Regions from separate parts of the Bradyrhizobium sp. Ken51 genome, predicted to be linked through region 2. Evidence: predicted binding sites of a transcription regulator. Region 2 holds the regulator's gene; each other region holds the start of a gene.
What was found. Region 2 encodes LexA, which represses DNA repair genes until DNA is damaged. Its sites were predicted from a motif close to TGTTCNNNNTGTGTTCNG; they were not measured.
Positions count from the first base shown of each region.

Region 1: the regulator LexA is predicted to act here: its motif matches at 4,502-4,519, upstream of AC0L27_RS36175 (DNA recombination protein RmuC).
Region 3: the regulator LexA is predicted to act here: its motif matches at 2,449-2,466, upstream of AC0L27_RS11700 (ATP-dependent helicase).
Region 4: the regulator LexA is predicted to act here: its motif matches at 5,726-5,743, upstream of AC0L27_RS01540 (ImuA family protein).

Region 1 is NZ_JBVVPB010000039.1:27,638-35,612, reverse strand. Features, by position in the region: gene AC0L27_RS36200 (YbaB/EbfC family nucleoid-associated protein) at 1-242, shown strand, start outside; gene recR (recombination mediator RecR) at 244-846, shown strand; gene AC0L27_RS36190 (hypothetical protein) at 873-1,310, shown strand; gene AC0L27_RS36185 (AmpG family muropeptide MFS transporter) at 1,455-2,819, opposite strand; gene AC0L27_RS36180 (GIY-YIG nuclease family protein) at 2,906-3,208, opposite strand; gene AC0L27_RS36175 (DNA recombination protein RmuC) at 3,271-4,470, opposite strand; gene def (peptide deformylase) at 4,642-5,166, shown strand; gene fmt (methionyl-tRNA formyltransferase) at 5,300-6,223, shown strand; gene truA (tRNA pseudouridine(38-40) synthase TruA) at 6,223-6,960, shown strand; gene dapE (succinyl-diaminopimelate desuccinylase) at 7,128-7,975, opposite strand, start outside.
Region 2 is NZ_JBVVPB010000034.1:48,474-56,448, forward strand. Features, by position in the region: gene AC0L27_RS34820 (S41 family peptidase) at 1-102, opposite strand, end outside; gene AC0L27_RS34825 (alpha-hydroxy acid oxidase) at 407-1,540, shown strand; gene AC0L27_RS34830 (HAD family hydrolase) at 1,549-2,181, shown strand; gene AC0L27_RS34835 (hypothetical protein) at 2,351-2,542, shown strand; gene AC0L27_RS34840 (molybdopterin molybdotransferase MoeA) at 2,771-3,982, shown strand; gene lexA (transcriptional repressor LexA) at 4,159-4,860, shown strand; gene AC0L27_RS34850 (hypothetical protein) at 5,322-5,756, shown strand; gene AC0L27_RS34855 (GAF domain-containing protein) at 5,980-6,921, shown strand; partial or broken gene AC0L27_RS34860 (ComEC/Rec2 family competence protein) at 6,931-7,975, opposite strand, start outside.
Region 3 is NZ_JBVVPB010000005.1:113,242-121,216, reverse strand. Features, by position in the region: gene AC0L27_RS11720 (hypothetical protein) at 1-143, opposite strand, end outside; gene AC0L27_RS11715 (FAD-binding oxidoreductase) at 194-1,618, opposite strand; gene AC0L27_RS11710 (thioesterase family protein) at 1,706-2,212, shown strand; gene AC0L27_RS11705 (DUF1328 domain-containing protein) at 2,218-2,391, opposite strand; gene AC0L27_RS11700 (ATP-dependent helicase) at 2,631-5,216, shown strand; gene AC0L27_RS11695 (hypothetical protein) at 5,309-5,725, shown strand; gene AC0L27_RS11690 (OmpA family protein) at 5,725-6,396, shown strand; gene AC0L27_RS11685 (Mpo1 family 2-hydroxy fatty acid dioxygenase) at 6,551-7,087, shown strand; gene AC0L27_RS11680 (NAD-dependent epimerase/dehydratase family protein) at 7,117-7,975, shown strand, end outside.
Region 4 is NZ_JBVVPB010000001.1:343,926-351,900, forward strand. Features, by position in the region: gene AC0L27_RS01530 (error-prone DNA polymerase) at 19-3,387, opposite strand; gene AC0L27_RS01535 (Y-family DNA polymerase) at 3,384-4,976, opposite strand; gene AC0L27_RS01540 (ImuA family protein) at 4,873-5,661, opposite strand; gene AC0L27_RS01545 (putative DNA modification/repair radical SAM protein) at 5,824-7,059, shown strand; gene AC0L27_RS01550 (UdgX family uracil-DNA binding protein) at 7,059-7,975, shown strand, end outside.

The DNA.
Region 1 (7,975 bases), on a different contig from region 2:
TCGAGGGCATCTCCGGCGGCGGTCTCGTCGCCGTGCGCATGACCGCGAAGATGGACGTCAAGGGCGTCAAGATCGATCCCTCGCTGATGAAGGCGGAAGAGCGCGAGGTGCTCGAGGATCTGCTCGTCACCGCGTTCGGCGAGGCCCGCCGCAAGGCGGAAGCCGCCATGCAGGAGAAGATGCAGTCGCTCACCGGCGGGCTCGGTCTGCCACCGGGGCTGTCGGGGTTGTTCGGCCAGTAGGATGGGCGCTGTTGCGGGTCCTGAAATCGAGCGGCTGGTCCAGCTTCTCGCGCGGCTGCCGGGCCTCGGCCCGCGCTCGGCGCGGCGCGCCGCGCTGCATCTGATCAAGAAGCGCGAAGCGCTGATGATGCCGCTGTCCTCGGCCATGCAGGTCGCGCTCGACAAGGTCCAGGTCTGCAAGACCTGCGGCAACATCGACACGCAAAGTCCCTGCACGGTCTGCACCGATCCGAGGCGCGATCCCTCGATCATCGTGGTCGTCGCCGACGTTGCCGATCTCTGGGCGCTGGAGCGGGCTAATGCCACTCAAGGGCGCTATCACGTGCTGGGCGCGACATTGTCGCCGCTCGACGGCGTCGGCCCGCAGGACCTCACCATCGAGGCGCTGGTCGCGCGCGCGCATGAGGCACAGGTGCATGAGGTCATCCTGGCGCTGAATGCCACCGTCGACGGCCAGACCACCGCACACTACATCACCGACCTGCTTCAGGACGCCAACGTAAAAGTAACCCGGCTCGCCCATGGTGTGCCGGTCGGCGGCGAGCTTGATTATCTCGATGAAGGTACGCTATCGGCCGCGATGCGGCAGCGCACCCTGTTCTAGCCATCCAGACTTACGGAACAGACGACATGACGAAACTTTTCGCCACACGATGGGCTTTGGTCGCAACGCTGACGATGCTGGCCACGCCGGCCGTCTCCGCGCAGCAGGACGACGGGGCTCCGCCGCCGTCGAAGCCCGGCAAGCCGATCAATGCCGGCGAGGTGCTGTCGGGCGAGCTGAACACGATGAAGGTGCGCGACGTCAAGAACGTCGGCAAGCGGGTTGCGACCTACCAGATCACCTCCGAGCCGCGCCGGCTGCCGCCGCCGAGCGGGCTGTGCAATCTCGAGACCGGCCCCGAAACCTTCCAGCTCGTTCCGAGCGGCGACGCGCAGGCCGCACAGCTGAAGACGTTCGCCGGCAAGGAGATCTCGGTCAAGGTCGACGAGATCGCCTGCGCCAGCGATCCGGGCCAGATGAGCGAAGCCGTGATCACGAAGTGGAGCCTGATCAAGAAGCAGTAGGGGCACACGCGATGTCCTCACCGCGCTTGCGGTGTCATCGCCCGGCTTGACCGGGCGATCCAGTACGCCGCGGCTTCTCGGTCAGTCACATCTTTCTCTGGAATACTGGATGCCCCGCCTTCGCGGGGCATGACAGCAGTGGTGTCAAACCCTTACCGGCCCCAGCGTCTCGAAATGTCCGCGCTTCTGCAGCCAGGCCAGCAGCACCAGGCTCGGGATCGCCACCAGCATGCAGATCACGAAGAACAGCGGCCAACCGGTGGTATCAGCCACGAAGCCGGCGCCTGACGAGAGATAGGTCCGCCCCACCGCGGCAAGTGCGGTGAGCAGCGCATATTGCGTCGCCGTGTGCAGCGGGTTCTGGCAGAGCGCCGAAAGATAGGCGACGAAGATCACCGTGCCGATGGCGCTGGTGAAGTTCTCACAGGTGATGGCGAAGGCGAGCGCCCATTGGCTGGTACCGACGAAGGCCAGCCAGGAGAAGGAGAGGTTCGCGAGCGCCTGCACCACGCCGCCGATCCAGAGGCTGCTCGCAAGCGAATAGCGCCGCGCGACGAAGCCGCCGGCAAAACCGCCGATCAGCGTCGCAGCGAGGCCCACGCCCTTCACGATCGCCGCGTAGTCGTTGCGGGAGAAGCCGAGGTCGATCACGAACGGCGCGGTCATCGTGCCGGAGAAGGCGTCGGTGAATTTGAACAGCACGACGAAGGCGAGCGCGGCGAGCGCGTCTTTGCGCGTCAGGAATTCGGAGAAGGCGCCGATCGCCGCGTGCAGCACGCGCGCGAACGCGGTCTGCGTCTGCGTCGCGGCTTCCGCCCGCACCGACTGCTCCGGCTCGGTCGCGACCAGCGCTGTGATCGTCCCGATCAGCACCATCGCCGCCATCACCACATAGCCCCACATCCAGGCCGAGGTGCGGGTGATGCCGGTGCTCTCGAAGCCCGAGACGATGAACAGCGCGCCGGCGGTCGAGACCAGCATGCCGATGCGATAGGCCGCGACATAGGACGCCATCCCGGCGGCCTGCTCGCTCTCCGGCAGGCTCTCGACCCGGAAGGCGTCGACCACGATGTCCTGCGTCGACGAGGCCGTCGCCACCAGCAAGGCGCCGAGCGCGACATAGAACGGCGAGCGCGCGGGATCGGTCAGCGCCAGCAGCAGGATGGCGACGATCAGCAGCAATTGCGAGAACAGCAACCAGCCGCGTCGCCGCCCGAACGCGCGCGTGAACAGCGGAACATGCATCGCATCCACCAGCGGCGCCCACAGGAATTTCAGCGTGTAGGGCGTGCCGACCAGCGCAAACAGCCCGATGGTCTTGAGATCGACGCCGGATTCCCGCATCCACACCAGCAGTGTCGAGCCCGACAACGCCAGCGGCAGCCCGGACGAGAAGCCGAGGAACAGCACGATCAGCACCCGCGGTTGCAGGTAAACGGCAAGGCTGTCACGCCAGGAGGTGGGGGCCGTGCCGGAGCCGGCAGGGGAGGTCGCGTCGGGTGCGGTCATGGCAGGGTGTTAGCAGATTCTGGCCGCCACAAGTGAGGTGTCGTCGCCCGGCTTGACCGGGCGACCCAGTATCCCAGAGGCGGGAGTTATGGAGGACCCGCGATCCCCGCATAGAGATCGTTCCAATCAGGATTATCCTTCTCGATCAGCGCAATCTTCCAGGCGCGCTTCCATTTTTTCAGGCGCTTCTCGCGTTTTATCGCATTCTCGGGATCATCGAATTGCTCGAAATAGACTAGCTTCACAACGTCATATTCCTTCGTGAAGCTCTCGACTAACTGCAATTCGTGTTCGGCCACACGGCGGATGAGATCGTTCGTTACGCCAATGTAAAGCGTGCCGCCCATCTTGCTGGCGAGAATGTACACGTAGTAGCAGCGCCCGCCCATCTGCCGCCTCTGGGATACTGGGTCGCCCGGTCAAGCCGGGCGACGACAGTGTGTTCTATATTCTACTCCCCCGCCTGAAGCTTCCTCGGGAACAACTCGGCAGCACCGGTGGCCACGAGATGCGGCGCTTCCGGTGCATCGCTCTTGCTGAAATCGAGTTCTTCGATGCGTCCGGCGCGCTTCTCGATCTTGTCGGCGGAGATCAGCACCTGCCGCACGTCCTCGTTGGCGTCGGCAAAGTGCTTCTGCAATTTCAGCACGCGGTCGCGCAGGCGGCCGAGGTCGTCGCCGAGCTTGATCACTTCGGTGCGGATCTGGTCGGCGGCATCGCGCATGCGCGCGTCCTTCATGATCTGCTGCATCACCTGGATCGCCAGCATCAGTAGCGACGGCGACACCAGCACGACGCGGGCGCGATACGCCTTCTGGATCACGTCGTCGAAACCGTCATGGATCTCAGCGTAGACCGATTCCGACGGCACGAACATCAGCGCCATGTCCTGGGTCTCGCCGGCGACGAGATATTTTTCGGCAATGTCGCTGACATGCTTCATGACGTCGCCGCGCAGCCGCTGCGTGGCGATCCTCTTTTCCTCGTCGGTGCGCGCGTCATGCAGCGCGGTCATCGCTTCCAGCGGAAATTTCGCGTCGATGCAGAGTGGCCGCTGGTCGGGCAGGAACACGACGCAGTCCGGGCGCTTGCCGGTCGAAAGCGTGAACTGGAACTCGTAGGCGCCCTTCGGCAGACCGTCCTGGACGATCGCCTCCATCCGCGCCTGACCGAAGGCGCCGCGCGACTGCTTGTTGGCGAGCACGTCGCGCAGGGTCGTCACCTGTGTGGTGAGGTCGGTGAGGTTCTTGTGCGCGCTGTCGATGATGCCGAGCCGCTCGTGCAGCGCGCGCAGGCTCTCCATGGTGTTGCGGGTGGTGTGCTCCATGGATTGGCCGACCCGGTGGGTCACCGAATCCAGCCGCTCGTTGACCGCGCGTGCCATGTCGGCCTGGCGGCCGGCCAGCGTCTGGGTCATGGCGTCGACGCGCCCCGAAGCCTCGCTCTGGGCATGCAACATCTGGCTGATGCGCTCCTCGAGTTCGTCGGCGCGGATCGCGTTGGCCATCGCGAGTTCCGCGCCGCGCCGCCCGGAGCGCGCGATCACGACTGCGATCACCACCATCAGGATGAGGACCAGGGCGCCGAAGCCGATCAGCGCGTCCACGGTGCGCACCGGCCAGTCGCCGAGCATGAAAATGATCTCGTTCATGCCCCTGCTTCTAGCCGATTCGCTTGGGGGCACGAACGAATAGCGAACATTTATGGTAAACGCCCTGTTAATTTTTATGGTTAACGAAACCCGAAGTTTTATGGTTAGTGGAGGGTTAACAGGGTTCCCGGCCGGATTGACCGCATCGAACGCGCGGCTTAAATCGCGGCCATGGCCCTCAGAGAAATCATCATCCTGCCCGACAAGCAGCTGCGTCTGGTCTCCAAGCCGATCGAGAAGGTCACGCCGGAGATCCGCAAGCTTGCCGACGACATGTTCGAGACCATGTATGACGCGCCCGGCATCGGGCTCGCGGCGATCCAGATCGCGCAGCCGTTGCGGCTGATCACCATGGACCTCGCCAAGCCCGATCAGGACGGCGAGACCAAGCCCGAGCCGCGCGTCTTCATCAATCCGGAAATCATCGCCTCCTCGGAGGACCTGTCGGTCTACGAGGAAGGCTGCCTGTCGATCCCCGAATATTACGAGGAGGTCGAGCGCCCCGCGAAGGTGCGGGTGCGCTACATGGATCTCGACGGCAAGGTGCACGAGGAGGATGCTGAAGGCCTCTACGCCACCTGCATCCAGCACGAGATCGACCATCTCAACGGCGTGCTGTTCGTCGACTATCTGTCAAAGCTCAAGCGCGACCGCGTGCTGAAGAAGTTCGAGAAAGCCGCCAAGCGCGCGGAGTGAGTAGGTTCTTTCTCACCGTCATGGCCGGGCTTGACCCGGCCATCCACGCCTTGCTTGCTTTGTCGCCAAGACCGTGGATGCCCGGGACAAGCCCGGGCATGACGGAGAAACAAGCCTTACCGAGCGCCGCCACATGCCCCTCCGCCTGATCTTCATGGGCACGCCCGATTTCTCCGTGCCGACGCTGCTCGAGCTCGTCGCGCATGGCCACGAGATCGCGGCCGTGTATACGCGCGCGCCGAAGCCCGGCGGCCGCCGCGGCCTGCAATTGCAGCCGACCCCGGTGGAAGAGGCCGCGCGAAAGCTTGGCATTCCCGTGCTGACGCCGAAGACGTTGAAAACGCCGGAGGCGCTGGAAGAATTTCGTGCCTTCGACGCCGATGCGGCGGTCGTCGTCGCCTATGGCATGATCCTGCCGCAGGTGATCCTCGATGCGCCAAAGCTCGGCTGCTACAATCTGCACGCCTCGCTGCTGCCACGCTGGCGCGGTGCCGCTCCCATCAACCGCGCAATCATGGCCGGCGATGCCGAGAGCGGCGTGATGGTGATGAAGATGGATGTTGGCCTCGACACCGGCGACGTCGCCATGGCGGAACGGCTCGCGATCACGGACAACATGACCGCGGCGGATCTGCACGATCGTCTGTCCCGGCTCGGTGCCGATCTGATGGTGCGCGCCATGGCCGCGCTCGACCGCGGCGGGCTCCAGCTCAAAAAGCAGAGCGAGGACGGCGTCACCTATGCCGCCAAGATCGACAAGGCCGAAGCGCGGATCGACTGGACCAGGCCCGCGCGCAAGGTGCTGCGCCATATCCACGGCCTGTCGCCGTTTCCCGGCGCCTGGGCCGAGCTTGAGAATGCGCGGGTGAAGATCCTGCGCTGCGAGCTGGCAAAAGGCGCGGGCGCACCCGGCGAGGTGCTCGACGATCACCTCACCATCGCCTGCGGCGATGGCGCAATCCGCCTTATCGAGCTTCAGCGCGAAGGCAAGGCACGCATGCAGGCCGCGGACTTCCTGCGCGGCGTGCCGCTCAAGCCGCCGATGCGGCTGGCCTGATGCCCCGCTACAAGCTCATCATCGAATATGACGGCGCGCCGTTCTTCGGCTGGCAGGTGCAGGAGACGCTGCCCTCGGTGCAAGGCGCTTTGGAGGCTGCCGTCAAGGCGATGACCGGCGCGGATGCGCGTGTGCACGGTGCGGGCCGCACCGATGCCGGCGTGCACGCGCGCGGCCAGGTCGCGCATGTCGATATCGACAAGCAGTTTCCGCCGGGCCGTTTTCGCGACGGCTTGAACGCGCATCTGCGTCCGCATCCGGTGGCGGTGCTCGAAGCGGACATCGTGCCTGAAACGTTCGAGGCGCGCTTCTCGGCCGTGAAGCGCCACTACCGCTACCGCATCGTCAACACCCGCGCCAATCTCGCGCTCGATGCCGGCCACGCCTGGCGCGTGCCGCGCCGGCTCGACGCCGATGCGATGCATGCGGCGGCACAGCGCCTGCTCGGCAAGCACGATTTCACCACCTTCCGCGACACCGAGTGCCAGGCCAGGTCGCCGGAGAAGACGCTCGATCAGCTCGACGTGCTGCGCGACGGGCGCGAGATCACGATTCTCACTTCGGCGCGCTCGTTCCTGCACAGCCAGGTGCGCTCGATGGTGGGGTCGCTGATGTGGGTCGGCGAAGGCCGCTGGACCGCCGACGATCTCTCGGCCGCGCTCGCAGCCCGCAACCGCGCCGCCTGCGGCATCGTCGCCCCGCCGGACGGGCTGTATCTGATGCAGGTGGATTATTGATTGGGGTGAGGGCGCGCGCTCTCGCTACATCCACCACTGTCATGCCCCGGCTTGACCGGGGCATCCAGTACGCCGCGGCCTCTCGGCTCAGTCGCTGCCGTCTCTGGAATACTGGATCGCCCGATCAAGTCGGGCGATGACAGCGGAGTTTGGGCGGGCAGAAGAGCCTACCCAAAATACCTCGCCAAGATCCCGCGATACACCTTCGTCAGCTGATCCAGATCCCCCACCGGTACGCGTTCGTCGACCTGGTGCATGGTCTGGCCGACCAGGCCGAATTCGATCACCGGGCAATAGCTCGAGATGAAGCGCGCATCCGAGGTGCCGCCTGAGGTCGACAGCTCCGGCTTGCGGCCCGTCACCTCCTCGATCGCGGACACCGCGAGTTCGGTGAACGGGCCGGGCTTGGTCACGAACACGTTCGAGTTCGAGGGCTCCCAGACGATGCGGGCGCGGATGCGGTTGCCGCAGGCTTTTGTCAGCCGCGTCTCGACCAGCTCGCGCAGGCTCGCCTGGGTGTGGTTGTCGTTGTAGCGGATGTTGAACTTTGCGCGGGCCTGTCCCGGGATGACGTTGTTGGCGGTGTTGCCGACGTCGACCGAGGTGAATTCGAGATTGGAAGCCTGGAATTGCGCGCTGCCATGGTCGAGCGGCTCGTCCGAGATGGCCACGATCAGCCGCGAGATATCAGGCACCGGATTGGCGGCGCGGTGCGGATAGGCGACGTGGCCCTGCACGCCGTCGACGTACAGCGTGCCGGATTGCGAGCCGCGGCGGCCGACCTTGATGGTGTCGCCGAGGGTCTCGACATTGGAGGGCTCGCCGAGCACGCAATGGTCGAATTTCTCGCCGCGCTCCGCCGCCCACTTCAGCAGCTTGATGGTGCCGTTGATGGAGACGTCTTCCTCGTCGCCGGTGATCAGGAACGAGATCGAGCCCTGTCCGTCCGCGCGCGGCTTGCCGTCGTTCGCGGCGAGATGCTCCAGCACCGCGGCAACCGAGCAGGCGATGCCGC
Region 2 (7,975 bases):
TGCCGCCCGTGCCGCCCATACGCCGCCATGCGGACTGGCTACCAAAAGGGTCAGACACGCTCCAGTGAGCGCGCCCAGTGGAAACAGCAGGGTTTTCCGCATGGATAGGCTGGCCTTTTTGCTTCGCGGTTCGGTGGGGCTGGGGAGCCGCCATCCAAATGGCGATCCAGCCTGCTTCTCACAATACCATTCCGGTTTCTTCAAGGCCGGGATGCCACGCCGGCGGGTACCCCGTAAAAATCCCTTCGTCCGGACCTAAACTTTCGGCAACGTTGCAGGACCCGGTATGAGCGCAGCGGGACGGCCGGCCGGCCCACGCCTTGCAGCCATGCCATTTTAGGATGGTTTTGGCGACGCGGACGGGTTAGGCGATGAGGTAAGGCTTCAAATTCTCGGGAGGATAACAATGAACGAAGCACCCCGCATCCAAGCGGAAAGGAACGTCGAGCTCGGCGCCAGCACCGAGCCGTTCCAGAATCTGCATGAATTCATCCGGAAAGCGCGTTCCAACCTCAACCAGAATGCCTGGGATTATATCGTCGGCGCAGCCGAGACCGAGACCACGATGCGTCGCAACCGCATGGCGCTGGACGAGATCGCCTTCCGCCCGCGCGTGCTGCGCGATGTCCGCAAGGTCACAGGTTCGGTCGAGCAGTTCGGCCGCAAGATGCGCCTGCCGGTGGTGCTCGCCCCCGTCGGCGCGCTCGAGATCTTCGACCCGGATGGTGCGGCGAGCGTAGCGCGCGCCTGCGGCACTTTCGGTGCAGCGCACATGCTCAGTTCGGTGTCCGAGCCCGGCCTCGAAAAGACCGCCGAAGCTGCGCCCGACGCCCTGCGCCTCTACCAGCTCTATGTGCGCGGCGACGACGCGTTCGTCGCCGACGTCGTCAGCCGGGCCGAGAAGAATGCCTATGCCGCCTTCTGCCTGACCGTCGACACCGCTCATTACAGCCGTCGCGAACGTGACATCGCCAAGCGCTACGTTCGCGAGAGCCGCCTGCGCGCCACCGGCGGCGATTACCAGAAGGGTCTGGAGTGGCGGACGGTGAAGATGATCAAGGACAAGTTCAAGATCCCGCTGATCCTCAAAGGCATCGCGACGCCGGAGGACGCGCTGATCGCGATCGATCACGGCGTCGAATGGATTTACGTCTCCAACCATGGCGGCCGTCAGCTCGATCACGGTCGCGGCGCCATGCATGTTCTGCCCGAGATTGTCGACGCCGTGAACGGCCGCGCCAAGATCATGGTCGATGGCGGTGTCTGTCGCGGCACCGACATCGTCAAGGCGATCGCGGCGGGCGCCGACCTCGTCGGCATCGGCCGGCTGCAATGCTGGGCGCTGGCGGCGGCCGGCGAAGCCGGCGTGGCGCGCATGCTGGAGCTGCTCGAGGACGAAGTGCTGCGCTGCCTCGGCCTCTTGGGTGCAACCTCGTTCGCCGAGGTCAACAAATCCTGCCTTCATCAGGCGACCGCAACCAACGCGCCCAGCGTGTTCAGCGCGTTTCCGCTGTTCGACCACGAGCCATATCGATACTGAATGAAAGGGTGCAGGTGACATCGCTCTCTCCCGGCAGCGCGGATGCGCTTCTGTTCGATCTCGGCCGCGTGGTGCTCGATATCGATTTCTCCAAGGCCATCGCCTGCTGGTCGGGACATGCCGGCTGCAAGCCCGAATCCCTCGTCGCGCGCTATGTGCGGGACAGCGAAGCCTATCGGTTGCACGAGATGGGGAAGATCAGCGATGAGGACTATTTCGCCTCATTGCGAGCCTCGCTCGGAATCGGCATTTCGGACGCGCAGTTCCTGGAAGGCTGGAACGCGATTTTCGCCGGCGAAATGCCTGACATCGCCGAGCTGCTGCCGCGGGCAGCGAAGCAGATGCCGCTCTACGCTTTCTCCAATACCAACCGGCCGCACGTGGACCATTTCTCAAGGGAATATGCCGACCTCCTCGGCCATTTCCGCGAGCTCTATTTGTCGTCCAGCATCGGCTTGCGCAAACCGGATGCGGAGGCCTTCGACCACGTCGTTGCAGCGATCGGCGTACCCGCCGGGCGCATCGTGTTCTTCGACGATCTTGCCGAAAACATCGAGGGAGCGCGGGCGCGCGGCTTGACGGCCGTGCATGTGACTTCGCCGCGTGACGTCGGGAACGCATTGAAGGCATTGGGCATTTGACGAGGAGCCCTTGTCGCGAAACCCACGGCGGCACGGCCCGACGGGACCAATTTTGAAGGAATTGAGGAACCCGATCACTTTGTGCATTTTTGTACAGAGTTCCGGGAACGGAATACCGCCTTCCGGACTCTTAGAGTCCGTTGGGACTTCTACGGACGGATGCATCATCGTGCTGGGCAAAACCTACCTCACCAAGCAAGCCTCTCTTCTTCTTGAATTCGCCAGGACAACTTCAGATTCGGACCTTTCCGCCAAGCTTGTGAGCAAGGCCGCCGACCTGAAATCCCAAGCCGATCCGCTACCCGACAAGGATCAAGGACCCAAGGCGCCCGACGTAACTCCCGGGCAGGCAGGGAGCTGATCGATACAGGCCGGGGGGCGCACGTCGTTCTCGTCTTACCATGACCACTATCCTGCCGATCTGTAACCTCCTTCGGATCATGGCGCGACGCGCTTGATCCCGGCTTCCGGAACAACATGAAGCGGCGGGAATGACTGCGCCCGTTCAGCCGTTTTTGCCTCCGCGCCCGCGCTCGGCTAGAAGACTTGCGGAACATTCGCCCGAACGTGCCGAGCAGGAGTTTTCGCCGTGGCCTTGATGCCGGTTTCTGACGCGCTTGCCGCAGTGCTGGCGGGTGCAGAGCCGCTGCCGGAAGACATGATTTCCCTCGACGAGGCCTACCATCGCGTGCTCGCGCGTGACGTCGCGGCGCGACGTACGCAGCCGCCGCAGGCGATGTCCGCGATGGACGGCTACGCGGTGCGCGCGGCCGATGCCGCGACGATCGATTCGGAGCTCACCGTCATCGGCGAAGTCGCGGCAGGCCGACCGTTCGCGGGGACGGTCGGCGCCGGCGAGGCCGTGCGGATCTTCACCGGCGGCGTCGTTCCCGGTGGCGCGGACGCCGTCGTGATCCAGGAGGACACGGTCGCCGCCGGCAAGCGTATCACGATCAAGGAAGCCGCGATCGCCGGACGGCACATCCGTCCCGCCGGCGTCGATTTCCGCGAGGGCGACGTGCTCCTGCGCAAGGGAAGCCGTCTCACCGAGCGCGACCTCGCGCTCGCCGCCGGGATGAACCATCCGCACCTTGCCGTTTTCAGGCGTCCGAAGGTCGCGATTCTCGCCACCGGCGACGAGCTGGTGATGCCGGGCACCACGCCCGGTCACGGCCAGATCGTCTATTCCAACGGCTACGCCCTGCACGCACTCGCCCGCAGGGAGGGCGCCGAGACCATCGACCTCGGTATTGCCGCCGACACGCTGGAGGCCACCACCGCCGGCATCCGCCGCGCCCGCGAGAGCGGCGCCGACATCCTGATCACGACCGGCGGCGCATCGGTCGGCGACCACGATCTGGTCCAGCAGGCACTGAGGGACGAAGGCATCGCGATGGCGTTCTGGAAAATCGCGATGCGGCCAGGCAAGCCGATGATGCACGGTCGGCTCGGCACAATGGGTGTGATCGGCCTGCCGGGCAATCCCGTGTCGTCCTACGTGTGCGCTTTCCTGTTCCTGGTGCCTCTGATTCGCGCCCTGTCTGGCCGTTCTGTGATTCACCATCGCCGTGAAAGCGCCGTGCTCGGCCGCGACGTCGGCGCCAACGACCAGCGCGAGGACTATCTGCGCGCGCATCTGGAGGAGCGTGACGACGGCACACGCGTCGTTCTTCCCGTCAACCATCAGGATTCTTCGCTGCTTGCGAATCTCGCTGCAGCACAGGTACTTCTCGTGCGCGCTCCGTTTGCGCCGAAGGCCGAAGCCGGCACGGCTTGCGAAGTATTGCGGCTCCCCGTCTGAGCGCCTCGGCAACGCGCGTTCCGCGAACTTTGCTCTGTTCACGGTAAATTAAGCAGTTGCGGAACATGTATCGAACATATAGTGTCCGTTCATGATTTGTTTCGAGCATGTAGCGGCATATAGCCGAATTCAGCGTCTCGGAATCGGACGACATCAACCGGGGGACTTTGGTCGAGATGTTAACGCGCAAACAATACGAGCTTCTGCGGTTCATCAGTGAACGTCTGAAGGAAAGTGGCGTGCCGCCTTCCTTCGACGAGATGAAGGATGCGCTCGACCTGCGCTCGAAGTCGGGCATCCATCGCCTGATCACGGCGCTCGAGGAGCGTGGCTTCATCCGACGCCTGCCCAACCGCGCCCGTGCGATTGAAGTCATTAAGCTGCCGGAGCTCCAGGCAGCCGCAGGCAGCCGGCGCGGCTTCACGCCGAGCGTCATCGAGGGCAATCTCGGCAAGGTGCGTGCGAGCTCCAGCCTGCCGGCTGACGAGGGCGAGCGTCCCGTTGCGGTGCCGGTGATGGGCCGCATCGCGGCCGGCACGCCGATCGAGGCGTTGCAGACCCGCAGCCATACCATCAGCGTACCGCCTGACATGCTCGGCTCGGGCGAGCATTACGCGCTCGAAGTGCGCGGCGATTCCATGGTCGAGGCCGGCATTCTTGACGGCGACATGGCACTGATCCAGCGCAACGAGAGCGCCGATACCGGCGACATCGTGGTGGCGCTGATCGACGACGAGGAAGCGACGCTGAAGCGCTTCCGCCGTCGCGGTGCATCGATCGCGCTCGAGCCCGCCAACGCGGCCTATGAGGTCCGCATCCTGCCGCCCAACCGGGTGAAGATTCAGGGCAAGCTGATCGGGCTTTACCGGAAGTACTGATACCGGAAGTGCTTCATACCGGAAGTGCTTGGCGCCTCGCGCGCTTCCACCGGCATCGCCGGTCAGAGATTGGAGCGGATCATCGTCCGCTCCGGCTGGATAGTCGTTCTGGTTCTGCACAGACTATCCGGCCCCTCCTCCGGGGCTGGCTCCTCACGACGCCAACGAAACAGCACGGCTTCAAACAGCACCGCTTCGCGGCTCAAGTGTTCGAGGAAACACCGGCCAGCGATCAAGTTCGACCGCTGCAGCCAAGCCGGCAATATTCGCGCATGCGCCTCCCGAATGCATCGCAACGGGCTTTGTTCCTATTGAATTCGGGAAAGATAATGTGATCGCGGCTTGCAGAAGCCAGCCGCAGATTTGCCCATAACCAAGCAGAGCGTTCGTGCTTCCACTCTGATAGAGGCCTGCGCCTCGATAAGAGACGCGGGTAGCTATCCCAGCATGAGGAGCACCCGATGTGTGACTACAGCCTGCATGCCGTCGCGTCGCGCCCCGCCGAAGTCGGCGAGACGATCGTCACGACAAGCTTCCGCGGCACCTCGACGCGCGGCTTCGCCTCCGCAGCCGATCCGTCTGTTGCCGTCTGCCTGCTGCCAGGAACGGAGCTCGCCTTCGCCGACGACGTCCGCTACGACAATCGCTGGATCTGGACACGCACGATCAATTCCCGCGTGGGTAAGTTCGGCAAGATGGATCCGCACATTCCCGACCGCCATCATGACGCGATCGAATTCCCCGACGGTAAATATGTGCTGGTGACGCAGCTCGTCGAAGGCCAGCGCGCGACCGTGCTGCAGCTGCCGGTAACTCAGTCGGTCGCCGAGCGCGAGCACAAGGTGCAGATTATCGCCGACCGGCAGCCGACCGTCACGCACCTGCCGATCGGCTGACACAGCCGCCTCCGGCTACGAGGTCGGGGGTCAGGATTGAATTGCCATCGCCGGCCGCGGCCGGCGAGATGGTGTGGCTTGCGTCCGCGAAATCCAATCGGATGGACCAAGCCGTTGCACCTCTCCGCCGCACGAAGTTTGAGCCGCCCTGCCTGAAGTTTGAACGTCCGCTTCGCAGCCAAATGACCGATGCTGTCAGGGCTTGAGACGGCGGACACGCTCGATGAAAACCTTCCTTCGCGTCGTTGAACTCTGGGTGCCCGATCGGACGCGCATGCGGCTGGAGTTTGGTGGCGGCCTCTACGACGAAGGGCTGTCCGCGTTCAAGGCCGTCAGCGAAGAGCTGCACTTCGGGTATGACGAGGGACTTCCGGGCAAGGCTTGGGCCGCGGGCCACCCCGTGATCCTCACCAAATTCGCCAACTCCTATTTCAAACGGACCGATCAGGCGCTCGCGGCCGGCCTCACCTGCGGCGTCGCGGTGCCGGTGTTTGCGGGTGAATTCCTGCAAGCCGTCATGGTGCTATTCTGCGGCGACGACGAAGCGCATGTCGGGGCGATCGAGCTTTGGCACAACGACCCAGATGCCTCCCACGAGATGGGGCTCGTCGATGGCTATTGTGGCACCGCCGACATGTTCGAATTCAACTCCCGCCACACTAAATTTCCTCGCGGCTTTGGCCTGCCTGGCCGCACCTGGAAGGCGGGGCTGCCGCTGATCATCAAGGACCTGCACGACGCCAGGAGTTTTCTGCGCTGGGAGGACGCAGCCAAGGTCGGGATCAATTGCGGCGTCGGCGTGCCCTATCGGACCGGCACGGACCAGACCTGGGTCCTGACATTCCTCTCCGCGCAGGCCACGCCGATTGCGCGACGCTTCGAGATCTGGATCCCGAACGAGACCCACTCGGCACTGGTGTTCCGCGCCGGCGATTGCAGCGCGCAGACCGACCTTGCCGCGCTCTATGCGGAAAAATCCATTGCCAGAGGCGAAGGCAGCATCGGCGGGGCCTGGGCGACCGGCATGCCCGCGCTCAACAATGAGCTCGCGCATGACGGCTCGGTCGCCGGTTTCGAAGCCTGCACAGCCGGACTGAGCCGGATGGTGGCCCTGCCGGTCATCGGCAATTCCAGGCTCGACGCCGTGCTGGCCTGGTACTTGTAACCGATCCGATCAATCGTCGGCCTGCAAGTCGGTCTCCGCCGGCGTTGCGTCCTTGGTGCGGGGCGCGGTCGTCTTAGGCGCAAGGCTGCCGTCGAAATCACCCTCGCCGGCGCCGGTCGGTAACCAGGGGCGGCTCGTGCCTCTCGCCCTCACCGCCTGAACCACAAAACCCTCACCACGCTGCGTCAGCGCCAGCGCGCTCTGGCTGGCGAGCCGCTGCCGATCGACCACCATCGCCGCGCAATCGGGCGGCGCGGGACGTGTCGTCACCACCAGCGCGGCCCGACTGCAATCGTCCGCGAGAGCGTCGACGCGCAGTGCCAGCGCGACCAGCCTCCCGTCGGCCAGTGGCGTCACGCAGCCGGATTCGTCACAGGACACGCCATCGGCCAGCGAGGCTCGGCCGGCATCGCGCGGATCCGCGTCGGCAGCGAGCCATTCCTTGAGCAGAAAGCTGTCCTTGCTCGTCCTGATCAGGTGCAGATGTCCGTCCCTGCCCCGCACGGCGACGCTCGCGCCATCCCCGGCAATCAGGATGTCGGGCTGCCGGGACGACAGTCCCCAGAGGATCGCTGCCAGCAGCACCAGGGCGCCGGACCAGCGTAGCGGCGTGCGCAACAAGCCCAGCGCGATGATTCCCAGGCTCGCCGCGATCAGCGGCGCGATCCCGAACGCCGGGATGCGGCCGACCGCGCCCGGCAAAGCCGCGACCCAGCGCGAGACCGCGACCATCCACTCGATGCCGATCCCCATCAGCCACCAGAACACGTTGTCCAGCCCGAACGGCGCCGCAAGCAGCCCCAACAGTCCCGCCGGCATCACCAGCGCCGAGACCACCGGCATCGCGCCGAGATTGGCGAGCACACCGAACGGCGTGACACGGTGGAAATGGAAAGCGGCGTAGGGTGTGGTCGCAAGTCCCGCAATCAGCGAAGCCATGAACAGCATCGCAATCTCGCGGCCACCCCACATCGCGATGCGCGCGGTCGCCGAATGGTCCGGCGAGGCAAACAAATTCGGCATGCCGATCTGCACCAGCGCCACCAGCCCGAGC
Region 3 (7,975 bases), on a different contig from region 2:
TCGTTGCGCGCGGACCCTGCCGCGCTCGCCGCAGCGGCGTCACAGATCGCACGGATGCGCTCGGCGGCCTCGATATCGCCGAGCGGCCGTTCGATCGCTTCGTCCCAGATGTCCTGACGCGTCTTGCGCGCGAACCACTGCATTGCCTGCTCCGTGGTGAGGGAGCGAGCATAAACGGCGGCCACGCCGCGCGCTACGCCTCCGGTACGATCTTGCCGGGATTGAAGATGTTCTGCGGATCGAGCGCCTTTTTCAGCGCCCGCATCGCCTCGATCGCCTCGGGGCCGAGTTCTGCCGCAAGATATTTCTGCTTGCCCTGGCCTATGCCGTGCTCGCCGGTGCAGGTGCCGTCCATCGCCTGCGCGCGCTCGACCAGCCGATGCATGAACTCCTCGCCACGCGCCATCTCGTCGGCATCGTTGGTGTCGCAGACCAGCGAACAGTGGAAATTGCCGTCGCCGACATGGCCGACGATCGGCGACAACAGGTTGAGACGCTTGAGATCTTCCTCGGTCTCGCCGACGCATTCGGCAAGCCGCGAGATCGGCACGCAGACGTCGGTCGCGACCACGCCGATGCTGTCGCCGGGCCGCAGCGCCTTGACCGACCAGTAGGCGTCGTGCCGCGCCTGCCACAGTTTTGTGCGATCCTCCGGCTTGGTGGTCCAGGAGAAATCGCCGCCGCCGTACTCCCCGGCGATCTCGGCGAAGGCCTTGGACTGCTCGGCGACCTCGATCTCGCTGCCGTGGAATTCCATCAGCAGCAGCGGCGTTTCCGGCAGGGTCAACTTCGAATAGGCGTTGCAAGCCCGCACCTGCGCGGCGTTGAGCAACTCGATGCGCGCCACGGGAATGCCTGTCTGGATCGCCAGGATCACGGCCTGACACGCCCCATGCACGGTCTCGAACGACACCGCACCGGCCGCGATCGTATCGGGGATGCCGCGCAGGCGGATGGTCAATTCGGAGATGATGCCGAGCGTGCCCTCGGCGCCGACGAACAGATGCGTCAGGTCGTAGCCGGCGGATGATTTCTTCGCACGCGTGCCGGTCGTGATGATCTCGCCGTCGCCGCGGACCACTTTCAGCGCCAGCACACTGTCGCGCATGGTGCCGTAGCGCACCGCGTTGGTGCCGGAGGCGCGGGTCGAGGCCATGCCGCCGAGCGAGGCGTCGGCGCCGGGGTCGATCGGGAAGAACAGGCCCTGATCGCGGAGATGCTCGTTGAGCGCCTTGCGGGTGACCCCAGGCTGAATCACGCAGTCGAGGTCCTCGGCATGCACCGCGAGCACCTTGTTCATGTCGCGCAGATCGATGCAGATTCCGCCGGCGGGTGCGTTGACCTGGCCCTCGAGCGAGGTGCCGGTGCCGAAGGCGATGACGGGCACGCCGTTTTTCGCGCAGATCCGCACCACGTCCTGGATGTCGGCGGTCTCCTGCGCCATCACCACGCCGTCCGGCGGCTGGTTCACGATCCATGTGGTGGTATGGCCGTGCTGCTCACGGACGGCTTGCGACGTGATGAGGCGGTTGCCGAACCGTGCGGCAAGCTGCTCCAGCGCGCTCGCGAGGGCTTTCGGTGCCGGCCGCGGCGGATTATTGGTGATGGTCGTACCCACGGACGTTCCTCCCGACGAGACGAACCGTGGCAAAGGACATCTCACCGGTCAAGTCAAGCGACCGGCCGCATAGCTGGGGAAGGAAATATGCCGGAGACTGCCGCCACAGCGACCAACGCCGTGCCGTTCCGCGCCTCGATCATGCAGATCGAGCCGCAATGGATCGACTACAACGGCCACCTCAACATGGCTTATTACAACGTGATGTTCGACCGCGCGATCGACCAGATGTGGCTGACGCTCGGGATCGGGCCGGGCTACATGAAAGAGCGGGGCGGCTCGACCTTCACCGCCGAATGCCACGTGCGGTATTTGCGCGAAATCAACCTCGGCGATCCCGTGCAGGTCTCGGTCTGGCTGCTGGAAGCCGACGACAAGCGGCTGCACACATTCCAGGAGCTGCGGCACGCGACCGAGGGTTGGCTGTCAGCCACGTCGGAGAACATGTCGCTTCACATCGACATGGGCTCACGAAAGGTGGCGGCTTTTCCGCCAGACATAAGCGAGCGCATTGCAGCGGTGGTCAAGGCCCACAGTGCCGCGCAGCGGCCCGAGGGCATCGGCCGCAACGTGGCGATGCCCTCGAAGCGGTAAGCGCGCTAGACCCTGTTACGGCCGCGGGCCAGTCCAACAACGGCCGAGACCAGGAACAGCACGACCGCGATGAAGAAGATGATCTTGGCGATTTCGATTGACGCGCCGGCGAGGCCGCCAAAGCCCAGGATACCGGCGATCAAGGCGATAACCAGAAACGTCACAACCCAGCTAAGCATGATCCGAACCTCTGTTTCGATGTCTGTCTGCGATCGGCGACTGACGCGCCTCACTTGCAGAACCAATCGCCAACTCGGAACAATGGTTCCGGCCCGCTGGTGCCGGAAATTCGCCTGACCCGCAGGAACAAATTGGCTTTCCGCGCACGTGGAAAACCCCCGACCGCGGCCCTATATAGGGACCAATCCCTGTTAAGAAGGCTCCCCTTTCACCACCCCGCGGTGCCAACGTGGGGCAAATGATTCGCATGACCGAGCCGAGCAAGATCACGTCCCAAAGCGTCCCCGACCACCAGCCGGCGGCCGGCGGCATCGCCGCGCGTGCGCGGGCCTCGGTAGGCCCGCAATACCTGTCCGGGCTCAATCCGGAGCAGCGCGAGGCTGTGGAGACGCTGGACGGCCCGGTTCTGGTGCTGGCCGGCGCCGGCACCGGGAAGACCCGCGTGCTGACCACGCGCATCGCCCATATCCTGAGCCAGGGCCGCGCCCGCCCCTCCGAGATCCTGTCGGTGACCTTCACCAACAAGGCCGCGCGCGAGATGAAGCACCGGCTCGGTCAGATGCTCGGCCATGCGGTCGAAGGCATGCCGTGGCTCGGCACCTTCCACTCCATCGGCGGACGCATCCTGCGCACCCACGCCGAACTGGCGCAGCTCAAGTCGAACTTCACCGTGCTCGACGTCGACGATCAGGTGCGGCTCCTGAAGCAGCTGCTGCAAGCCGACAACATCGACGACAAGCGCTGGCCCGCGCGCATGCTGGCCGGGCTGATCGACGGCTGGAAGAACCGCGGCCTGACGCCGTCGCAGGTGCCCTCGGGCGAAGCCGCCGTCTTCGCCAACGGCAAGGGCGGCAAGCTCTATGCGAGCTACCAGGAGCGGCTGAAGATTTTGAACGCCGCCGATTTCGGCGATCTGCTGCTCGAGGACATCCGCATCTTCCGCGAGCACCCGGATATCCTGCGGCAGTACCAGCAGCGCTTCAAATTCATTCTGGTCGATGAGTATCAAGACACCAACGTCGCGCAGTATCTGTGGCTGCGGCTGCTGTCGCAGGCGCCATCGAAGCCAACCTCGCCCACTGTCATTCCGGGGCGGCTCGAAGAGCCGAACCCGGAATCCGGAGATGAGTCCTCAGCTCGAGATTCCGGGTCTGCGCCTTCGGCGCATCCCGGAATGACGGCTGTCCCTGTAGGCCCCACCAAAAACATCTGCTGCGTCGGCGACGACGACCAGTCGATCTATGGCTGGCGCGGGGCGGAGGTCGACAACATCCTGCGCTTCGACCATGATTTCCCCGGCGCCAAGGTCATCCGCCTCGAGCGCAACTACCGTTCGACCGGCCACATCCTCGCCGCCGCCTCGCACCTGATCGCCCACAACGAGGGCCGGCTCGGCAAGACGCTGCGCACCGAGGACCATGACGGCGAGAAGGTCACGGTGACAGGCTCGTGGGATTCGGAAGAGGAAGCCCGCGGCATCGGCGAGGAGATCGAGCAGATCCAGCGCCAGGGCGACAAGCTCAACGAGATCGCGATCCTGGTGCGCGCGTCCTACCAGATGCGCGAGTTCGAAGACCGCTTCGTCACGCTCGGCCTGCCCTATCGCGTCATCGGCGGCCCGCGCTTCTACGAGCGCGCCGAAATCCGCGACGCGCTGGCTTATCTGCGCGTCATCAATTCACCGGCCGACGATCTCGCCTTCGAGCGCATCGTCAACACGCCCAAGCGCGGCTTGGGCGACGCCACCGTGCAGATGCTGCACGACCACGCCCGCAAGCGCCGCATTCCGCTGTTCGAGGCGGCGCGCGCGGTGGTCGAGACCGATGAGCTGAAGCCGAAGGCGCGCGGGTCCTTGCGCGACGTCGTCGCCCAGTTCGACCGCTGGCGCGCCCAGCGCGAGGTCACGTCGCACACGGATCTCGCCCAGATCGTGCTCGACGAGAGCGGCTACACCGAGATGTGGCAGAAGGACCGTTCGGCGGACGCCGCGGGCCGGCTCGAAAACCTCAAGGAGCTGGTGCGCTCGATGGAGGAGTTCGAGAATCTGCAAGGGTTTTTGGAGCACATCTCGCTGGTGATGGACCGCGACAGCGGCGCCGATGAGGACGCGGTGTCGCTGATGACGCTGCATTCGGCCAAGGGCCTGGAATTCGACAACGTGTTCCTGCCCGGCTGGGAGGAAGGCCTGTTTCCGAGCCAGCGCACGCTGGACGAACAGGGCCGCGCCGGACTCGAGGAAGAGCGCCGGCTCGGCCATGTCGGCCTGACCCGCGCCCGCCGCCGCGCGAAAATCTATTTTGCCACCAACCGCCGGATCCATGGCACCTGGTCGACCACGATCCCGTCGCGCTTCCTCGACGAACTGCCGGCGGCCAATGTCGAGATCACGGAATCCAAGGGCGGCTCGGCCTGGGGCGGCACCGGCGGCTACGGCGCCTCCCGCTTCGACGACATGGAAGCGTTCGGCTCCACCTATTCGACCCCGGGCTGGCAGCGCGCCCAGGCCAATCGCAATCGCGGCGGCGGTGGGGGCGGCAATGGCGGCCGCGGCAGCTTCGAGGAACAGGCCTCGTCGTTTTCGTCCCAGTCATCCTCGCCCGATTTCGGCAGCTTCTCCTCGCGCCGCCGCGGGCCGCTGACGATCGAGGGCGAGCTGGTGGCCAAATCCACCGGCACGACCTCGGAATTCTCCCTCTCAGACCGGGTCTTCCACCAGAAATTCGGCTATGGCCGCGTCACCAAGATCGACGGCAACAAGCTCACCATCGCCTTCGACAAGGCGGGGGAAAAGAAGGTCGTGGATAGTTTTGTGCAGCGGGCGTGAGGCCCCTGCCCTGTGTGGCGGTGGCGTTACGCTGCCGTTTCTTCCTTCTACGCCCCTTGACCACCGCGAACTTCCCCGTATCAGATGCGGCCATGGTTCGGGGCTCCATCACACTGATCGTACTGGCATTGGTTATGCCGTCGCTTGCAGCGGCGGAGACCATGAGCTTTGGCGATTCTATCGGGATGCTGGCGAAAAGTTGCGGTGCGGAAATCGTCGCCAATTGCCGCGGCGTTAACCCGGATTCGACCCGCCTGAAGGAGTGCCTGTCGCGCAACCGCGACGTGCTCTCCCAGCAGTGCCAGAGCGACTATCTCGGCGCCTTCGATGCCATCCAGAAGCGCGTCGCCGCCCGCGTCACGGTGGCGAACGCCTGCCAGCGCGAGATCGTCAAGGTCTGCGGCGGCTCGACCAAGGAGACCAGCAAGGCGGTCCCCTGCCTGGTCTCGACCCCCAAGGGCATCAGCAACAACTGCCTGAAGGCCGTCGACGACGCGGGGTATCGGTGATGCCAGCGAACAGGCTTTTCACCGCCGGAATATCCATCGTGCTCGGCCTCGCTTTGCTCGCGAGCGCAGCCCAAGCGCAGACGGCGCCGCCGACCCGCGATGACATCGTCGGCAAGCTCAACCATTTCGAACAGCCCGCCGAGATCGATCTCCCCGCGCTGAAGCTGCAGGTGATGGAGCGGGCCAAGGCCAGGATCAAGAATGATCCGGGTCCGGTGAACCGGCCGCTGATCGCGCCTGATCTGGTCAATTTGCCGACCTTCACCGCCCAGATCCAGTTCGACGCCGACACGCCGATCATCCAGCCGGCTTCCTACCAGACCGTCGGCCGCCTCGCCGACGCGCTGGTCCATGCTTCGCTGCTGCCCTACACGTTCCTGATCGTCGGCCATGTCGAATCCAACGCGAAGACGCGCGAGGCCAACGCGATCCTGAGCCAGCGCCGGGCGGACGCGATTCGCGACGTGCTGGTGAACACGTTCAAGATCTCGACCAAGCGGTTGCATCCGATCGGCCTCGGCGAGGAGCAGTTTCTCGACCGGGCCAGGCCAAGCTCGGCCGTCAACGGCCAGTTGCAAATCGCGACCTACGCCAAGGTACCGGAGGAAGCGCCTGCGCATCCGGCTGCGACACCTGCGCCTGCGGCGAAAAAGCCCGCCAAGAAGCGCTGAGCGGACGCGCCGCGACCCCTGACGGAACCCTTTGAAGTCCCGATCGTTTTGTGACCTGTCTCACAGCGCAACAGCGCGGTTTCGCGCGACAATCGCGCCGGTTTGTGCACCGCCCTATCAGGTGCTATAGGCTTTTTTCGCCCTTCCCGACCCCATGCTGCACGAGACCGAGATGGCCAGTTATTTTCAACGCCAGCTGGCCGACTACGTCGAATATCATCGCGATCCTTGGAACTGCGCGATGCACGTGGTCGGCATCCTCCTGCTCTTCACCGGCGCCGTGCTGCCGCTGACGCTGGTCCATTTCCCGCTGTTCGGGATCGAGGTGAGCCTCGCCGTGATTCTTGCCCTGCCGGTGCTGGTCTACTGGCTGATGCTGGACGCCGGGATCGGGCTCGGCATCCTCGCCTCGATGATCGTGCTGCTTTCGGTCGCAACCGCGATCGGCAATCAGGTCTCGATCGTCATGATGTGGTCGATTTTTGCGGTGCTGATCGGAATTGGCGTCGCTTCGCAGATCGTCGGCCACAAGGTTTTCGAGGAGCGGCAGCCGTCGATGGTCGACCACCCCACGCATTTTCTGCTTGGACCGATGTTTGTCATGGCAAAATTATTCATTGCATTGGGCTTCCGTCGCGACCTTGCCGCGATTCTGGCGCCTGTTCCGACCAATTCTCTTTCAACCCGATAGCTCTAGACGCGAAACAGCAAACCTTCTGCATGGCTCTCGTACTGGTTACCGGTGGCAGCGGCTTCATCGGACATCATCTCGTAGAAGCGCTCCGCGCCCGTGGGCAGCGGGTGCGTGTGCTCGATGTCCGTGCGCCGGCCACGCCGTATGCCGACGTTGAATATGCCCATGGCTCGGTGCTGGACGGCGCCGCGGTCGATGCCGCGATCGCGGGTGTCGATCAGGTCTATCACCTCGCCGGCCTGCCCGGCATGTGGGTCGCCGACAAGCAAGCCTTTCACGACGTCAATTGCCGCGGCACCGAGATCGTGCTCGCGGCCGCGATGAAGCGCGGCATCTCGCGCTTTCTGCACTGCTCGACAGAATCGATCCTGTTCCCCTATTCCGACCTCAACGGTGTTCCCGCCGAAGAGGCGCTCCAGCCGGCCGATGTGATGCCGGGCGCCTACACGCGGTCGAAATCGCTGGCCGAGCATTGCGCGGCGAAGGCCGCGGCTGAAGGTTTTCCGCTGGTGATCGGCACGCCGACGATGCCGATCGGTGCGGCCGATCATAATCTGACGCCGCCGACCGCGATGCTGTGGTACTTCCTGCAGAAGAAAGTGCAGCCGCATCTCGACTTCCCGGTCAATCTCGTCGACGTCCGCGACGTTGCCATGGGCCTGGTGCTGACCATGGAACGCGGGCGTAACGGCCAGCGCTACATCCTCGGCGGCGACTGCGTCAGGCTCGGCCAGATTCTGCGGATGATGTCCGCGATGAGCGGCCGCCGGCAATTCCCGGTCGTCGTTCCCGGCAAGATGGCCGAGCTATCGGGCATCATGCTCGAATATCTCTCCGATCACGTCACGCGCAGGCCGCCCAACGGCACCGCCGAGGGCGTGCGCA
Region 4 (7,975 bases), on a different contig from region 2:
GCGGCGCGGCCCACACCCTCAATGAAAATCCCGCGACGGCGGCAGGATGCGGACATTACGGGGATGGCGAAGTTTTTGCGCGGGCGCATCCGGGTGGGCGCGGGGATCGTCGTTGAGCGGTTCGATCGGGGCGGCGCCTGCCGGCACCGGATGCTTGCGGCCGAGGGCGTCGTTGGCGAGGCCGACCAGATCGTGCGAGCGGTCGACCATGCGCTGGGCAATGAGGTGCGTCACCTTTTCGGGACTGCTCTGGATATAGCCCTCGACCAGGATGAGGCGCGCGCCCATCACCTCTTTCCGGTACTGCTCCATGATTTTCGGCCATACCACGACATTGGCGATGCCGGTTTCGTCCTCCAGTGTCATGAACACGACGCCGCTGGCGCTGCCCGGCCGCTGCCGTACCAGCACGACGCCGGCACAGCGGACGCGGCGCCGCTCGTTGTCATGATTGATGTCCTTGCAGGCGACGATGCGCTCGCGCGTAAACATCTCGCGCAAAAATTCCATCGGATGGCCCTTGAGCGAAAGGCGAATGGTCTGGTAGTCCGCGACCACCTGTTCGGCGCGCGGCATCACCGGCAACGGCCTGGCGTGCTCGTCCGGCTGCTCGCGTGCGGTGGCCACCTCGAACAGCGGCAGTGGCACGTCATCGGGCAGGCGCCGCACCTGCCACAGCGCCTCGCGGCGGTCGAGCCCGAGCGAACGGAACGCGTCGGCATCGGCGAGCAGGATCAGCGCGCGCTTGGGCAGTCCGGTGTCGCGCGCGAAGTCTTCCAGAGAGGTGAAAGGCCGGCGGTTGCGGGCGGCGACGATACGGTCGGCCCAGTCGGGCGCTCTCTCCACATTTTCATTCCGAGGCGCGCCTCTTTTCAGCCTTTCCTCATCCTCATCGAGCCAATGGAAACCGTCGATCTGGCGGAAGCCCAGGCGCACGGCGCAATATTTGCCACGTCCTTCTTCCAGCGTATTCTGCGCAAAGCTGTGGGACACGTCGATGTCGCGCACCTCGACGCCGTTCTTGCGGGCGTCGCTGACGATCTGCGCCGGGGCGTAAAAGCCCATCGGCTGCGAGTTCAGAAGGCCGCAGCAGAATGCATCAGGATGGTAATGCTTCAGCCATGAGGAGATATAGACAAGCTGCGCGAAGCTTGCGGCATGGCTCTCCGGAAAACCGTAACTGCCAAAGCCCTTGATCTGTTCGAAACAGTTTCTGGCAAAATCAGGCGCATAGCCGCGCGCGATCATGTTGCCGATCATCTTGTCTTCGAACTTGCCGATGGTGCCGACATTGCGGAACGTTGCCATCGCACGGCGCAGGCCGTTGGCCTCCTCGGCCGTGAACTTCGCGGCTTCGATCGCGATCCGCATCGCCTGTTCCTGGAACAAGGGCACGCCGAGTGTCTTGTGCAGCACTCTGTAGAGCTCGTCCTTGTCGCCATGCTCCGGTGACGGCGATGGATAATTCACTTTTTCCAAGCCGTTCCGCCGCCGCAAATAGGGATGCACCATGTCGCCCTGGATCGGGCCCGGCCGCACGATCGCGACCTCGATCACGAGATCATAGAAGGTCCGTGGCCTCAGCCGGGGCAACATGTTCATCTGCGCGCGACTCTCGACCTGGAACACGCCGAGCGATTCCCCGTCGCACAGCATGTCGTAGACTTTGGAATCATCCTGCGGGACGCTCGCCAGCATCCAGCGTTCGCCCTTGTGCTGCTCGATCAGATCAAAGCACTTGCGGATGCAGGTCAGCATGCCCAGCGCGAGCACGTCGACCTTCATCATGCTGAGCGCGTCGATATCGTCCTTGTCCCATTCGATGAAGGTGCGATCATCCATCGCGGCATTTCCGATCGGCACATAGGTGTCGAGCCGGTCTTGCGTGAGCACATAGCCGCCGACATGCTGGGACAGATGGCGCGGGAATTCGATCAGCTCGGTCGCGAGCTCGACCGCGAGGTTGATCATGGAATTTTGCGGATCGAGGCCGGCCTGCCTGACCTGCATGTCGTTGAGGCCCTTGCCCCAGCTTCCCCAGACGGTGTCGGCGAGTGCGGCGGTGACGTCCTCGGTCAGGCCCAGCGCCTTGCCGACGTCGCGGATGGCGCTGCGCGGGCGATAATGAATGACGGTGGCGATGATCGCGGCGCGATGGCGACCGTAACGGCGATAGACATATTGCATCACCTCCTCGCGCCGCGAATGCTCGAAATCAACGTCGATGTCGGGCGGCTCCAGCCGCTCCTTGGAGATGAAGCGCTCAAACAGCAGATCGACCTTGGTCGGGTCGACCGAGGTGATGCCGAGCACGTAACAGACCGCCGAATTCGCCGCCGATCCCCGCCCCTGGCACAAAATGTTCTGGCTGCGCGCGTAATGCACGATGTCGTGCACGGTGAGAAAGTAATGCGCGTATTTCAGCTCGGCGATCAACGCGAGTTCTTTCTTCAGGGTGGCGCGCAGCTTGTCGTCGATCTTGCCGCCGAAATATTTGTCGACACCGGCCCAGGTCAGATCCTCCAGATGCCCTTGCGCGGTCTTCCCCGGCGGCACCGGCTCATCCGGATACTGGTATTTGAGCTGATCGAGCGAGAAGGTGATCTTGTCCGTAAAGCGCATGGTCTCCGCGATAGCCTCGGGAAAATCGCGGAACAGCCGCGCCATCTCCCTGGGCGTCTTCAGAAACCGCTCTGCATTGGCTTCCAGCTTCCGGCCGACTGCCTCGATCGTGGTTTTCTCCCGGATGCAGGTCAGCACGTCCTGGAGGAGACGGCGCGCGGGATGGTGATAGAGCACCTCGTTGGTCGCGAGCAGCGGCACTTTTGCTTTTGCGGCGAGATCATCGAGCTGCGCGAGGCGACGGCGGTCGTCGCCGCGATAGACCAGGCTCGCCGCCAGCCACACGCCCTCGGCGCGACTTGCCTTCAGCTTGGCGAGGGTGTCCTGCGCTTGCGCCGTATCGAAGCGATGCGGCAGCGTCAGGATCAGGAGCTGGCCTTCGGAAAACGCAAGGAGGTCGGCGAAGGTGAGATGGCATTCGCCCTTCGCGATCCGCGTGATGTCGTCGCCGCGCTTGCCCCTGGTGAGAAGCTGACACAGCCGGCCATAGGCGGCGCGGTCGCGCGGATAGACCAGAATATCGGGCGTACCATCGATGAAGACGATGCGCGTGCCGATCAGCAGTTTTGGCTTGTGCAGCACCTCGTCATTGTCGAGCTCCTTGTAGGCCCGCACCACGCCGGCGAGCGTGTTGTGGTCGGCGATACCGATCGCGGGAATGCCGAGGATGCTGGCCTGATGCACATAGGCGCGCGGATCCGAGCCGCCGCGCAGGAAGGAGAAATTCGTGGTGATGCCGATCTCGGCATAGGCGGGCGTGTTCATGCGAAGAGACCGTGCACATACCAACCGGGAGGAACGGGCTTGCCGTCGCCGTCGAAGCACTCCCCCTCGTAAAGACCGTCGCGAAAGATCCAGAAGCGAAGGCCCTCGGCATCCTCGATACGGAAATAGTCCCGCGTCAGTTGCTTGCCGTCCTGCCGCCACCATTCCATGGCGATGCGCTCGGGGCCTTCCACCCGCACCACCGCATGCAGCGCGCGACGCCAGGTGAATTGATGCGGCGGCCCGTCGGGCACGGTCGCGAACGGCACATTGATCGGCTCAGGCTTGTCGAACAGCCGCAACGGACGCAATGGCGGCTCGGTCTCGGTGCGCGCAGGCCATTCGGCCTGCATGGCCACGGCGAGATGATGTTGTGCCGGCGCGGCCAGCACCGCACATTCGGGGATATGGGTATCCTCAGGCAGATGCACGACGACGCGCTTTCCGCCGATGCGCGCGGCGATGCGGTCGATCAGCGCGGCAAGCTCATCATTGTCGTGGACATGGGCGTCGAGATCGCGCTGCTCTTGCACCACGATCTCGGTGCGGCTTGCCGACAGCCGCACCATGTCGAAGCCGAAGCCGGGATCGAGCGGATCGGCAAGCGCATCGAGACGCTCGCGGAACAGCCGGTCGATGACTTTGCTTTGCGTCACGGGACGTCCGGTCTCGACCATGATCGCACGCACCGCGCCGTCGGTACGGAAGAAGGTGGCCTCCAGCCGTCGCGCGCCCTTGCCCTGCTTCTCCATCGACGCGATCAACGTGTCCGCGAGGCGCGACAGCGTCATCGCGATCATGGTGTCGGTCGCGATCGGCTCGGCAAAGCGTTTCTCCACGATGTAATCGGGCAGCGGCTTTCGTGGATTGATCGGCGCATCGCCCTGCCCCAGCGCATGCGCGAGCAGCGTGGAGAACCGCGCGCCGAACCGCGCCGTGATTTCGCTCGGCGTGCGCGAGGCGACATCGCCGATGGTTTTCAGGCCGGCGCGTCGCAGGCCGGTGCTGATGGCCTCACCCGCACCAAGCGCGGACACCGGAAATCGGCTGATTGCCGCCGCCTCCCCACCATCGGCAACGATGGTCCCTGAAGATTGCCGCGTCAGCGTACGCGCGCAGACCGAGGTGCCGGCGATCGCCGCGCTGACGGCAAAGCCCTGGCGGTCGAGGGCACGGACAAGGGTTTGCAACAGCGCAGCCTCGCCGCCGAACAGATGCGCGCAGCCGGTGATGTCGAGGAACAGCCCGTGCGGCGGATCGAGCGCCACCAGCGGCGTGAAGCGGTCGCACCAGTCGGCGATGTCGCTAATCGTCTTGGCATCGGCCACGGCATCGGCGTCGAACACCTTTAGATCCGGACACATCGCCCGGGCATTGGCCAGGGGCTGGCCGATATACAGACCGAGGCGCTCGGCGGCCTCGTCCAGCGCATGGATCACCAGCGCGTTGCTGTCCTTGATGACGACAATGCTCGGATCATTGGTTCTACCCAGCCCGACGTTGCCGAAGAACCGCTGGATCCGATCGATGGGCAGGCGCGGCAGCCACAGGCTGAGAACACGCCGACGATTCAGAGAACTGGCACTCATCACATTTCCATTCCATGATCCACCGGCCGCACGGGCCATGACGATTGCGCAGGAGCTCGGCATCGAAGCGCGGCGCGCCCCAGGCACTCCACACCGCCCCCGGCGGCGAATGCGCCGCGCGAAGCATCCATCTGGTCTCGGCGGTCGAGGGCAAAGGTTGCGCGGCCATCCGCAGCAACAGGCCAGTCACGCCCGAAGACTGCGCAGCCAGTGTCAGCTTGCGGCTCGCCACGAGATCGAACTGCCTGGTCTCACCCCAGAGCTCGAGCACGACGGCGCCCAGCGCGTCGCAGGCGAGCGCATCGGCCGACGTGCGCAGTGCACTCTCCACGTCGGCGGCGCGCACCATCACCATGCGGCGCGGATCGAGGCCGATCTCGGCGAGCCCGCTCATCGACAGCGCGCCGGTTTCAATTTCTGAAAAATCCTGCCGCACCCACAGCAGCGGCTTGCGTGTCGTCACGCGCCCCGCAAGTCCGGTGACAAAGCCCGTCGCGGCCGCGCCCTGACGTCCCTCGCAAAACACCTCGTGGATTGCCGCGCGCGCGAGCCCGCCCTTCAGCGCGCTGTCGGCCTCGCGGTGGCCCAGCGCGACGCGGTCGCGATGATGCACGACCTCCGCCATCTCGATGCGCTCGATCTGGCCGCGCAAGGCTGCAAGCGCGCTTGTTCGTGCGCCGCTCATATACGCCGCTCCTCAAGGGTGATTGCCGGTGGCTCTCAAAAAGAGAACCAGCGGCTAGCTCATTTGTTCATGATATGTTCTAATATAAAGCTAACGACGCCCCGGGAGTCAATCGAATTGGCGGGCCTCGGGATTCATGAGCTGAATCAAAGGGATTCCAATATGGACGTGCAACGCAAGCTGGAAATCCTGGCGGACGCTGCCAAGTATGATGCGTCCTGCGCCTCCAGCGGCACCGAGCGGCGGGCTTCCAGCGACGGCAAGGGCATGGGCTCGACCGCGCCCGGCATGGGTATCTGCCATTCCTACGCGCCGGACGGCCGCTGTATCTCGCTGCTCAAGGTGCTGCTGACCAACGCCTGCAATTACGACTGCCTCTATTGCGTCAACAGGGCCTCCTCCAACGTGCCGCGTGCCCGCTTCACCATCGACGAAGTGGTCAAGCTGACGCTCGACTTTTACCGGCGCAATTACATCGAAGGGCTGTTTCTCTCCTCCGGCATCATCCGCAACCCCGACTACACCATGGAGCAGGTGGTGAGCGTCGCGCGCAAACTACGGGAGGAGCATCACTTCCGCGGCTACATCCATCTCAAGACGATCCCCGAGGCTGACGATGCATTGATCTCCGAGGCCGGCAAATATGCCGACCGTCTCTCCATCAACATCGAAATGCCGCAGGAGACGAGCCTGCAGCAATTCGCGCCCGAGAAGGACGTGCGCGCGATCCGCCGTACCATGGGCCGGCTGCGGCTGAAGCTGGACGAGGCCGAGGAAAGCCGCAGCGCGAAGACGAAAGCCAAGCCGCAGCGCTTCGCGCCGGCTGGCCAAAGCACGCAGATGATCGTCGGCGCCGACGCGGCCTCCGACCACACCATCCTTCACACCAGCGCCAATCTCTACGGTTCATACCGGCTGAGGCGCGTCTATTATTCCGCGTTCAGCCCGATCCCCGACGCCAGCCGCGCGCTGCCTCTGCGCGCGCCGCCCTTGCTGCGCGAGCACCGTCTCTACCAGGCCGACTGGCTGATGCGGTTCTACGGCTTCGACGTCGGCGAGATCATCGACGACAGCGCGATGCTGCCGCTCGACATCGATCCAAAACTCGCCTGGGCGCTGCGCCACCGCGACCGCTTCCCGCTCGACGTCAACCGCGCCAGCCGCGAGGAATTGTTGCGCGTGCCAGGCTTCGGCACCAAAGCGGTCGAGCGCATCATCGCGGCGCGCCGCACGACCACGATCCGCGTCGCCGATCTCGCGCGGCTGCATGTGCCCCGGAATAAAGCGCTGCCGTTCATCGTCCTCAGCGATCACCGGCCCACGCCGCATCGTCTCGACGAGGCACGGCTGATCGAACGGTTCAAGCCGAAGGCAACACAACTGGGATTTGGCTTCTGATGCAGTACATCACCCTCGAGAACGAAACCGATTTCGATGGCTGGCGCAAAGCCGCGCGTAGCCTCGTGCTTCACCAAATGAAGCCGGCCGACATCACCTGGGCCGTGCGGGGCGGCGAAGCGGAGCTGTTCGCGCCGCCCTCGCCGTCTCCGCTGCCGGCCGGTGGCGACGGCACCTTCAACGTGCCTGCAAAATTCGTCGAGCTCGCCAAGGCCGCGATCCTGCATCGCGATCCCGAGCGTTTCGCCATCCTCTATCGCCTGCTGTTTCGGCTGAAGGACAATCACGACCTCATCGAGGTCGCGACCGATGCCGATGTCGCGCAAGTCACGGTCATGGCAAAGGCGATCTACCGCGACGAGCACAAGATGCATGCCTTCGTGCGCTTCCGCGAGATCGGCAGGGAACGCGAAGCCCACTACGTTGCGTGGTTCGAGCCGGAGCATCATATCGTCGAGCTCGCCGCGCCGTTCTTCGCCAAGCGCTTTGCCGACATGCCCTGGTCGATCCTGACGCCGGATCTGTGCGCGCATTGGGATGGCCATGCGCTCTCGTTCACATCAGGCGTCAGCAAGAGCGAGGCGCCGAGCGAAGACCGGCTGGAGGAAACCTGGCGGCGCTACTATGCCAGCATCTTCAATCCGGCCCGCCTGAAGGTGAAGGCGATGCAAACGGAGATGCCGAAGAAATATTGGAGGAACCTGCCCGAGGCTTCGATCATTAAGCCTCTGATCGAGGATGCCGAACGCATGACCGGCGCCATGATCGCCAATGCCGCAACCGATCCGCACAAGCCTCAAAAGCGGCCGGAGGCTCCGATGAAACGCAAGACCGCTACCGACGATCTCGAAGCGCTCCGCGAGGAGGCCGCCCACTGCCGCGCCTGCCATCTCTACAAGGACGCGACCCAGACCGT